3 regions of the Micromonospora sp. CPCC 206171 genome follow, and region 1 is predicted to be linked to each of the others. Evidence: riboswitches for the same ligand, from Rfam matches in the RefSeq annotation. Region 1 holds a riboswitch; each other region holds the start of a gene.
The links. Region 1 has a riboswitch for cyclic di-AMP ahead of V6U89_RS15915 (transglycosylase family protein). Riboswitches for the same ligand answer to the same signal wherever they lie in the genome.
Positions count from the first base shown of each region.

Region 1 (3,294 bases):
CGGGTCGCGCAGTTCGACGGCCGACCGCTGCGCTCGATCGCCAAGGGCGAGGTGGACCTGGACACCGAGCAGGAACGCCAGGAGGCCGAAACGGAACGGGAGCGGCAGACCAAGGAGTACGCCGCCCTGCTCGCCTTCCTCGGCGGCGCGCTGGCCGACAGCGTCAAGGAGGTGCGGCTCTCCTCCCGCCTGACCACCTCGCCGGCCTGCGTCGTCGGCGACGCGCACGACATCACGCCCACGCTGGAGAAGATGTACCGCGCGATGGGGCAGGAGGTGCCGAAGGTCAAGCGCATCCTCGAACTCAACCCGACCCACCCGCTGGTCACCGGCCTGCGCGTGGCGCACGAGCAGGGCGGCGACTCCGCCGCCCTCACCGAGACCGCCGAGCTGCTGTACGGCATGGCGCTGCTCGCCGAGGGCGGCGACCTGGCCGACCCGGCCCGGTTCGCCCGGGTCCTCGCCGACCGGCTGGCCCGCACCCTCTGACGCGACGACGGTCCCGGCCCGGTGCTCGCCCACCGGGCCGGGACCGTCGAAGCGCGGGACGAAGGCCCCGTCCCCACCGGTGCCGCCACGCCGCAGCGTCCGCGTGCCCCGTCTGCCTCCGGGCGTGCGTCGTCGGCCGGCCGCCAGTCACCACCGGCATCGGCGTGACCGCCGCGCAGGGCCGCCACGGTACGCGGACCGACCACTTCGTCGGCGGTGGAGTTCGTCCGCAGCTTTGCCGAGGCTGTTGGCCCGTCTCCTCACCGCTGTCGTGGCTGGCCGTCACGGTGGGGGCACGGTCCGGTCCTTCTAGCCGCCGTCCGGCCCAAGGCCCTGCTGATCCTTCCTCGGAGTCGGCTGTCGGCGCTTCGCCTCGTACCGCGACACCGCCTCGCGGCGGCAGTCGAGACACAATCGCTCAGTTCGTTGCCTACCGTCCCGGGTTCGGTTGGCCGTTCTGGTGTTCTCAGCCGTCCGTACGTGCCCGTTGCGACATCGCCTCTTCAGATCGGCTGCCGTCCCCTGGTAACCGTATTTCTGCCGCGCGTAGGCTCTCGCACATTCGCGGCACTCGCCGTTACTACGTGACCTGCCGACGACGAATGTGTCGTGACCACGCGGGTGCCGTAGCCGTTCTCACGTGCGCGCCCGGGTAGGTACCAGCAGGTCGCAGTCTTCTCGACCAGCGCGAGAAAGCGGGGAAGGTGCAGGCGAGCCTGCTCGGGTGTGAGGGCCACGCCGAATTATCGCAGGATGTCGAACAGGTGTCCTACGCCGACACCCGGTTGTCGGGGCTGATCGCCCGTATGGCTGTCGTCGGCCGCCCCCGCGCTGAGCCGCCGCTGAGGCGTCCATTGTGCGTACCCGGAACAGCTCCGGCTTGCCCCGGACAGGGCGTCCGCCGCGCAGAGCCCGCACATTGTCCAAACCGGGGGACCGTCTGCAACTGCAGACGAGGGCCCGTCGCTCAGCCGGGTGAAGAACTTCACAAGAAGTGGGCAATCGCCCGAAACAGTTCCTAACGTCGTTCGTGTTCGCGATCGCGGACACCACGGCCGGTAACGCCTAATCCATGCCGCCGGCCGGTGGGACCTTTGTCAGCGGGCATGGAGCGGGGGACCCACACGTTCCTCGGTGCACGTCACCTCGGGGTGAAGCCGCCCACGGCGGCCGGGCTCCTCGGCCCGAACCCGACAGCTCACCTCGTCGGCGTGGAGGAATCCACATGGCAACTGAATACACCGCCCGTCACCGACGGGTCAGCTCGCGCCGCATCGCCGTCGGCACGCTCGCCGTCGGTGCGGTCACCGGGGTCGCCGCCGTCCTGGCGCCGGCGTCGCCGGCGAGCGCCGCCAGCGTCAACTGGGACGCCATCGCCCAGTGCGAGTCCGGCGGAAACTGGCACATCAACACCGGCAACGGCTACTACGGCGGCCTGCAGTTCTCGCAGAGCACCTGGGCCGGCTACGGCGGCAAGAAGTACGCCTCCCGCGCCGACCTGGCCAGCCGGGGCGAGCAGATCGCCATCGCCGAGAAGGTGCTCGACGGTCAGGGCATCGGCGCCTGGCCGACCTGCGGCCGCAAGGGCGGCTCCACCAAGAGCTACGCCACCACCAGCGAGAAGTCGCAGAAGTCGCAGAAGTCGGAGCGGCGCTCGAGTTCGCGGAACTCGTCGAAGGCCGCCTCCACCGAGCGGTCCTCGCGGGAGCAGCACAGCACCCGCAGCCAGCGGCGCAGCGCGCCGGCCGCGACCGGCGACGTGTACGTGGTGCGGTCGGGCGACACCCTGTCGCAGATCGCCGACGCCCGGGACCTGGCCGGTGGCTGGCAGGCGCTGTACGAGCGCAACAGGCGCGTGGTCGGCGCCGACCCGGGGCTGATCTTCCCCGGTCAGAAGCTCAGCCTCTGACCCCAGCACCTGGGCACCGTGACGACGCCCGGCCGGACGACCGGCCGGGCGTCGCCGCGTCCACGGCGCCGTCGTGGTTCGGGCCGCTGCCGGCGGGGTACCCGGCGCGCGTGGACCGGCCCGCCGGCGCGTCCGCGTCGCCGGGTCGTCGGGCCGTCGGCCGGGGGCGGGGATAGGGTTGGCCCTGGTGTGCCGGGAAGTCTGGTCGGCGGTGGATGACGCGACCCCTGCCGACGAGGAGACCCCGTGACCGACGCCCCCCGGCGCCGTACCAGCCTGTTCGCCCGCCGCTCCTGGGGCGAGACCAGCCGCATCTCCGCCATCCTCCGCAAGGAGACCGTGGGCGGGGCGCTCCTGCTCGTCGGGGCGCTGCTCGCGCTGCTCTGGTCGAACTCACCCTGGGCGGACGGCTACCGGGCGCTGCGGGACCTCACCGTCGGCCCGGCGTCGCTGCACCTCGATCTCACCCTCGCCACCTGGGCCGCCGACGGGCTGCTGGCGGTCTTCTTCTTCGTCGCCGGGCTGGAACTCAAACGCGAGTTCGTCGCCGGCGACCTGCGCGACCCGCGCCGGGCCGCGGTGCCGGTGGCGGCGGCGGTCGGCGGGGTGGTCGTACCCGCGGTGCTGTTCGTCCTCATCGCCGGGGTCGACGGTGCCCGGGGGTGGGCGATCCCCACGGCCACCGACATCGCGTTCGCCCTGGCGGTGCTCGCGGTGGTGGGACCGCTGCTGCCGTCGGCGCTGCGTACCTTCCTGCTCACCCTGGCGGTCGTCGACGACCTGCTCGCCATCGTCATCATCGCGGTCTTCTACACCTCCAGCCTCGCCGTGGCCCCGCTGCTGGCCGCGCTGGTGCCACTCGCGCTCTTCGCCGTGCTGGTGCAGCGCCGGGTCCG
Region 1 is NZ_JBAKHT010000012.1:57,326-60,619, reverse strand. Features, by position in the region: gene htpG (molecular chaperone HtpG) at 1-489, shown strand, start outside; cyclic di-AMP (ydaO/yuaA leader) riboswitch at 1,542-1,716, shown strand; gene V6U89_RS15915 (transglycosylase family protein) at 1,715-2,398, shown strand; gene nhaA (Na+/H+ antiporter NhaA) at 2,645-3,294, shown strand, end outside.

Region 2 (3,294 bases), on a different contig from region 1:
CGACAACCAAGCGGTGTACGTCGAGGACCTGTGCGTTAGCGGCCTTGCCCGGACCCGCCTGGCGAAGTCGGTGCACGACGCCGGCTGGGCCGGCTTCACCGCGATGCTGCAGTACAAGGCCGCCCGGTACGGGCGCACCTTCGCAAAGATCGACCGGTTCGCGCCCACGTCGCAGACGTGCTCGGAGTGCGGCCGGCCCGACGGACCCAAGCCGCTCAACGTCCGGTCGTGGACCTGCCCCTGCGGTGCGGTCCACGACCGGGACGTCAACGCGGCCATCAACGTGCTCGCGGCGGGACGCGCCGAGAGCCTAAACGCCTGTGGAGCGCAGGTAAGACCGGCACCCGTGCCGGCACCGCGCCGAGAAGCAGGAATCCGCCCGCGCGCTGCGCGCTGTTCCACGCGCAGCGCGGAGGGAATCCCCGTCCTTTAGGGCGGGGAGAACGTCAAAGCATCGACATGTGCACGTGGTCGGTGTGGTTCGACGGTCCGCTGTACGACTTCCACCCGGTGGCCGGGAACCAGATCTGCCGGTTCCAGATCACGTAGTAGATGCCGAGCCGGTCGGCGTTGCGGATCAGGAACGCGGCGAGGTTGTTGCCGTACATCCGGGTGTCGTTGTTGTGCCAGGGCGCGAAGCCGCTCCGCTGCAACGACCAGTCGCAGGCCTTGCCCTTCGGGTGCTCCCACGGCCCACCGGGCCGGTAGCAGCCCGCGAACCGGTTGAAGCCGGCCCGCCGGACCTCCTTGTACGCGTGCAGGGTGCGCGGCGTGATGGTGCCGGAGGTCGTCGGGTCGTCCTCGGTGCGCGACTCGGGACGCCAGCCGCCGTCCGCGGTTCGGCCGGGGCCGATCCGGGCGACCGGCGAGGTCGCGTCGACCAGGCCGCCGGTGAAGCCCCGGCCGCCGACCAGCTGGAGGGCCTTCTCGGCCTCCCGGCTCTCCCGGGCCATGTCGTTGGTGAGCTTCTGCTGCTCGCGCACCTCGGCGTCCAGCGCCAGCTTGGCCTGCTCCGCGCGGTTCTTGGCGGCGGTGACCTTGGCCAGCTTCTGCGCGTTGACCATGTTCAGCTCGTCCAGGGCGGCGGCGCGCCGGACGAACGAGTCGGGGGCGTCGCTCTCCAACAGCATCGCCACCGCGCCGATCCGGCCGGTCCGGTACGACTGCGCCGCGAGCTGCGAGACCGTCGGCTGCAACGCCGCCAGCTCGTCCTGCGCGCGCCGCACCTCCAGCCCGAGCTGCTGCTGGCGCTTCTTGGACTTCTCCAGCTGCGTCTTGGCCTTGGAATACTCGCGGTTGCGCAGCTCGATGACGTCGGTGAGCAGCTTGGGCTCGTCGTCCTCCTCGTGCCCGGAGGGGGTGGGGGTCGAGGGCGCGGCGATCGCGGCTGTCGGACCGCCGAGGATGGCCAGAGCGGCGAACACGGCCACCACCGGAGTCAACCAGCGGCGCAGGGGTGCCGTCACAGTGTTCCCTTCCGTCGACCGCCGACCGGGTTAGCTGACGGGTTCGGGACGGAAGTGGCCCCTACCGCTCGCGCGGATTCACCCCATGTACCTGGTTCCCCGGTTCGCCTCGCGGCGATTGGGCGGCGGCACCGCAGGCGCCGCTGCGCGCCTTCGGCGGTGACCGGCAGCGAGGTTACCCGAGAGTCGTACCGGGGATCTACGTCCAGAACCCGACTAAAAGCGTTATTTCGTCGTAGCGATGCGTGACGAGTGACGCGTTCGTCAGGTTCCGCGTCGGCGTCGGTCACGCTGCGGAGTCTCACCATGCGGTGTCCGTGCTCCTTTCCGGGTCGGGCCACCGTGCGGGGGCCGGGGTGGACGGTCGGCCGGGACGCGACGCGCTCAGCGCCTCGAGCGCCGTGTCCCGGTCGGCGGAGGGGCGGGGCGTGGGTGCCGGCCCGTTGTCCCGGGCGGGCTCGTCGGCCGGGCCACGACCGGCGGTGGCGACCAGCGCGGCCAGCGCGGTGGTCAGCGGTACGGCGGCGACCAGGCCGAGCGTCGCCACCGCGCTGCGGACGATCTCCTGGGCCAGGAACTCGCTGGTGAGGATCTGGCTCACCGGCCGGCTGTCGGCGGTGAGCAGGAGCAGCAGCGGCAGCGACGCGCCCGCGTACGCGAGCACGATGGTGTTCACCGTGGAGGCGATGTGCGCCCGGCCGACCCGGGTGGCGGCCCGGTAGAGCTGCGTCCGGGACAGTCCGGGGTTGGCGTGCGCCAGCTCGGTGACGGTGGCGGCCTGGGTGACGGTGACGTCGTCGAGCACGCCGAGCGAGCCGATGATGATGCCGGCCAGCAGCAGCCCGTGCAGGTCGACGTCGCGCTGGTACATCGACAGCGTGGTGGCCTCCTCGCTGCCGAACCCGGTCAGGTGGGCGGCAGCGGTGGCCAGGCTGCCGAGGAGTCCGGTCAGCACCAGGCTGCCGAGCGTGCCGAGGACCGCCACCGAGGTCTGCGCGGTGATCCCGTGGGTCAGGTACAGCACCACGAACATGATCAGCGCCGAGCCGGTGATCGCGATCAGCAGCGGCGAGCCGCCCGCCGCGATGCCGGGTACGACGAAGGCCAGCAGGATGGCGAAGCTGGCGCCGAGCCCGGCCAGCGCGGCCAGCCCGCGCAGCCGGCCGAACGCCACGATCGCCGCCGCGAAGAGCGCCACCAGCCACACCAGGGGCTTGCCGCGTTGGTGTTCGGCGATCTGGTAGCTGGTGGCGGTGGGGTCGGCCGGGTCGGCGAGCTGGACCAGCACCACCTCGTCGCCGACCGCCACGGTGGGCGCGCCCGGGCCGGCGGGCACCGGCGTCTCCACCTGCTGGCCGCTGTCCGGGCCCTGCTCGACCCGGACCGTCACGGTCCCGCACGGGCCCTCGGCCGCGCCGGGCGGCGCCTCCGGCGTCGGCGGGCAGGGTTCGGTCACCACCCGGGTCACCGTGCCGTGGTGGCGCGCCGGCTCGGCGCCGACGTCGGCCTGCCGCGAGTCGCGCGGCCACAGCACCAGGGCGGCGATCACCGTGACGACGAACAGCGGGACCACCGTCGCGACGAGGATCCGTCGCACCCCCGGTGGGGTGGACGGAGCGGGACGGGTGTGGTCGGCGCCCATTGCGAGTCTCCCAACGATCCAGGGCGGGGTACGTGTCAGCCGGCCGGTCGGTTCACCGGCGCAACGCGCGTGGCGAGCCGCGTACCCCGGTGTGGCCCCTGGGTGCCGGCGAGGTCACCCAGCGTGACCGGACGGTGCGGTCGCCCGGCGTGGCGACCCGCCCGGGCGGTCGCCCACGGCAGCCGA
Region 2 is NZ_JBAKHT010000016.1:69,374-72,667, reverse strand. Features, by position in the region: gene V6U89_RS19040 (RNA-guided endonuclease InsQ/TnpB family protein) at 1-433, shown strand, start outside; gene V6U89_RS19035 (coiled-coil domain-containing protein) at 447-1,466, opposite strand; cyclic di-AMP (ydaO/yuaA leader) riboswitch at 1,471-1,601, opposite strand; gene V6U89_RS19030 (YibE/F family protein) at 1,768-3,108, opposite strand.
Region 2: linked by a shared signal. The riboswitch ahead of V6U89_RS19035 (coiled-coil domain-containing protein) and the one ahead of V6U89_RS15915 (transglycosylase family protein) in region 1 are both predicted to bind cyclic di-AMP.

Region 3 (3,294 bases), on a different contig from region 1:
GGCCAGCTACGCCATCACCGACCGGCTGGAGCTGGGGCCGCTGCGGTTCCCGGTCACCTACCAGGCCGACGTCCTGGTGGTCTCCGACGACGAGATCGTCACGGTGGCCCGGCAGCAGCCCGGCACGACGGTGCGCAACCACACCCGGCTCCAGGAGGAGGGCGACGTGCTGCGGATCGACGTGGAGATCACCCTCTCCGCGCCGGCGCCGCTGTTCGGGTACGCGTTCCGCCAGGCCCGCGCCGCGCACCTGGGCCTGGCCAGCCGGCTCGGCGCGGTGCTGGACCGGAAGGCCGACGGCGGACCGGTCCCGAACTGACGCTCCGTCCACTCAGCGGCCGGCGGGCGTCGCCGCCGTCCGGCGCGGCGGTGGGACGGCTCGGCGGTTGCGGCCCCACGGCTTCCAGGTGGAGATGACGGTCATGGTGACCAGCAGGCCGGTGGAGACCGCCGGGGCGACCACCACGTCGAGGCGCTGGTGTGCGGTCGCGTCCGGTCCGGCGGCGGCGCGCAGGTTCGGCGTCAGCGCGAACAGCACCAGGCCGATCATCACCGTGGTGAGCACCAGCTTGACCACCACCCAGCGCCAGCGCAGCAGGCCCCAGGGGGTCAGCAGGGCGCTGGTCACGCCGATCACCCAGACCAGCACGCTCAGCGGCGCGAAGAGCCAGGTCGCCACCAGCGCCGCCGCCGGGTAGACCACCCCCGGGTCGGCGCCGCGCAGCCCGGCGATGCCGAGGGTGAGCAGCACGAGGTCCGCGCCGAGCCAGCCCAGTGCGGTCACCAGGTGCAGGGTGAGCAGGGTCTTGCGGCCGTCGGGGGAGAGTCGGGTCATGCCTCGATGCTCGCCCGGCCGTCGCGCCGCGTCGTGGGCCGGTCGACGACATCCCGGGTACGTCGGCGCGCGTACGGCGGGGCCCGTCCGCGTCGGACGGGCCCCGCCGCCGGTCGGTCAGTAGACCGACAGGTGCACGTGGTTGGTGTGGTCGCTGGACGGGTCCCCGCCGGCCCCGCTGTACGACTTCCACCCGCTGCTGGGCAGCCAGATCTGCCGATACCAGATCACGTAGAGCACGGCGAGCCGGTCGGCGTTGCGGATGAAGTACGCGGCCAGGTTGTTGCCGTACGTCCGGTCACCGCCGGTCGCGTCGCCGCCGAAGCCGCTCTTCTGCGCCGCGAAGTCGCAGGCCCGGCCCTTGGGGTGCTCGCCGGAGCCGCTGGGGCGGTAGCAGGAGACGTACCGGGTGAAGCCGGCCGCCTGGGCCTGCCGCAGCGCGTTGAGCATGCGCGGGGTGATGCAGCCGTTGGCCGGGGTGGGATCGTTGACGCTGCAGGATTCCGACGGCCAGGAGCCGTCGGGGTTGCGCGGCGCCGCCTTGGCGTTGGCGGTGGAGGTACCCGGGTTGGAGCCGCCGCCGGCGCTGGCGGCGGGCTTGTCGGCCGCGGCCACCGCCAGGGCCCGCTCGGCCTGCTGCTTGCGCTTGGCCATCACCGCGACCTGCTTGCGCTGCTCGACGAGCTCCTGGTCGAGCGCGGCCCGGGTGCGGGTGGCGTCGTCACGGGTCCGGATCAGGTTGCGCAGCTCCCGGTCCTCGTGGGAAGCGACCGTCTCCAGCGCCGCCGCCCGGTCCAGGAAGCCTTCGGGGCTGGAGCTGTTGAGCAGCGCCGACACCGGCCCGAGCCGCCCGGTCCGGTACGCCACGCCGGCGATCTCGCCGACCTTGCCCTGCCGGACGGTCAGCTCCGACTCCATCGTCTTGAGCTGGTTGTTGAGTTCCTGCTGCCGCTTGGTGGAGCGTTCCAGCGCGGCCTTGGCGTCGATCCAGCCCTTGCTGGCCGCGTCGAGCTGGGCCCGCAGCGCCGGGGTGCCGCCCTCGGGGTCGCCGGGGGCGGCGGCGAGCCGGGTGGCGGGGGGAGCGGCGGTCGCCGGGACGGGCGCGGACGACACGCCGAGGGCGAGTGCCGCGACGACCGCGGCCGCCAGCCGTGCGGTGGTACGTCGTACGTGCATGAACATGTCCTTCCGTCAGCCGCCGACCGGGTTAGCTGACGGGTTCGGGACGGAAGATCCCTACCGCTGACGCGGATGCACCCCACGAACATGGTTCCCCGGCTCGCCCTGGCAGGCGATTAGGCGGCGGCCACCGCCGGCACCGGAGGGTGCCGCCTGGCGGAGGCCGGGACCGAGCCTACCGGTACGGGTGTGACACCCGCCCGTTTCGTGACTGAGGGTACTGGAGTGAATCGCGGTGTAGGTGACATAACTGGACAATAGGTGTCCGATTTCGTCACCACTCGACCTGCCCGCAGGCGCCGGGGGCGGCCCCCGGCTCGATCTGGAGGGTGGCGTGCTCGATGTGGAAGTCCTCGTGCAGGGCGGTGCGGGCGGCGGCGAGCACCGTGCCGACCTCGGCGCCGGGGACCATGGTGAGGTGGGCGGAGGCGACCTCCATGCCGGAGGTGAGCGTCCAGACGTGCAGGTCGTGCACCTCGGCGACGCCGGGGACGGCGGTCAGCCGGTCGTGCACGGCGGTCACCTGGAGATGCTCCGGGGCGGCCTGGACCAGGATGCGCACCGCCGCGCGGCCGAGCCGCCAGGTGCGGGGGAGGATGAACAGGCCGATCGCGACCGCCACGGCCGGGTCGGCCCACCACCAGCCGGTGCCGGCGATGAGCAGCGCGGCCCCGATCACGCCCAGTGAGCCGAGCAGGTCGCCGAGCACCTCCAGGTACGCTCCGCGCAGGTTGATGCTCTCCTGCGCCCCCGCGCGCAGCAGCGCGAACGCGACGAGGTTGGCCAGCAGGCCGAGCACCGCCACCGCCAGCATCGGCCCGGTGCGCACCTCCGGCGGATCGCCGAACCGGCGGACCGCCTCGATCAGCACGTAGATCGCCACCCCGCTGAGCAGGACGGCGTTGGCGAGCGCGGCCAGCACCTCCAGCCGGTAGAGCCCGAAGGTGCGCTGCGGGTCCCGGTCGCCGTGCCGGATGGCGGTGATGGCGGCCAGCGCCATGCCGATGCCGAGCACGTCGGTGAACATGTGCCCGGCGTCGGAGAGCAGGGCCAGCGAGCCGGTGCCGAACGCGGCGACGGCCTCGACCACCATCAGCGCGGCGAGCAGCGCGGAGGCCGCCCAGAGCCGCCCCCGGTGGCGGTGCGCCGCGTTCGCGACCGACCCGTGGTGGTCATGACCTGCGCCCACGCCCACACCCTCCGTCGCCCCGACGACTCGAACCCAACCTATGCTCACATAGCTATGTATGCAACCAACCCCCATACCCACCCTGCGCGAG
Region 3 is NZ_JBAKHT010000005.1:200,205-203,498, forward strand. Features, by position in the region: gene V6U89_RS09365 (SRPBCC family protein) at 1-319, shown strand, start outside; gene V6U89_RS09370 (hypothetical protein) at 332-835, opposite strand; gene V6U89_RS09375 (coiled-coil domain-containing protein) at 953-2,011, opposite strand; cyclic di-AMP (ydaO/yuaA leader) riboswitch at 2,016-2,147, opposite strand; gene V6U89_RS09380 (cation diffusion facilitator family transporter) at 2,289-3,203, opposite strand.
Region 3: linked by a shared signal. The riboswitch ahead of V6U89_RS09375 (coiled-coil domain-containing protein) and the one ahead of V6U89_RS15915 (transglycosylase family protein) in region 1 are both predicted to bind cyclic di-AMP.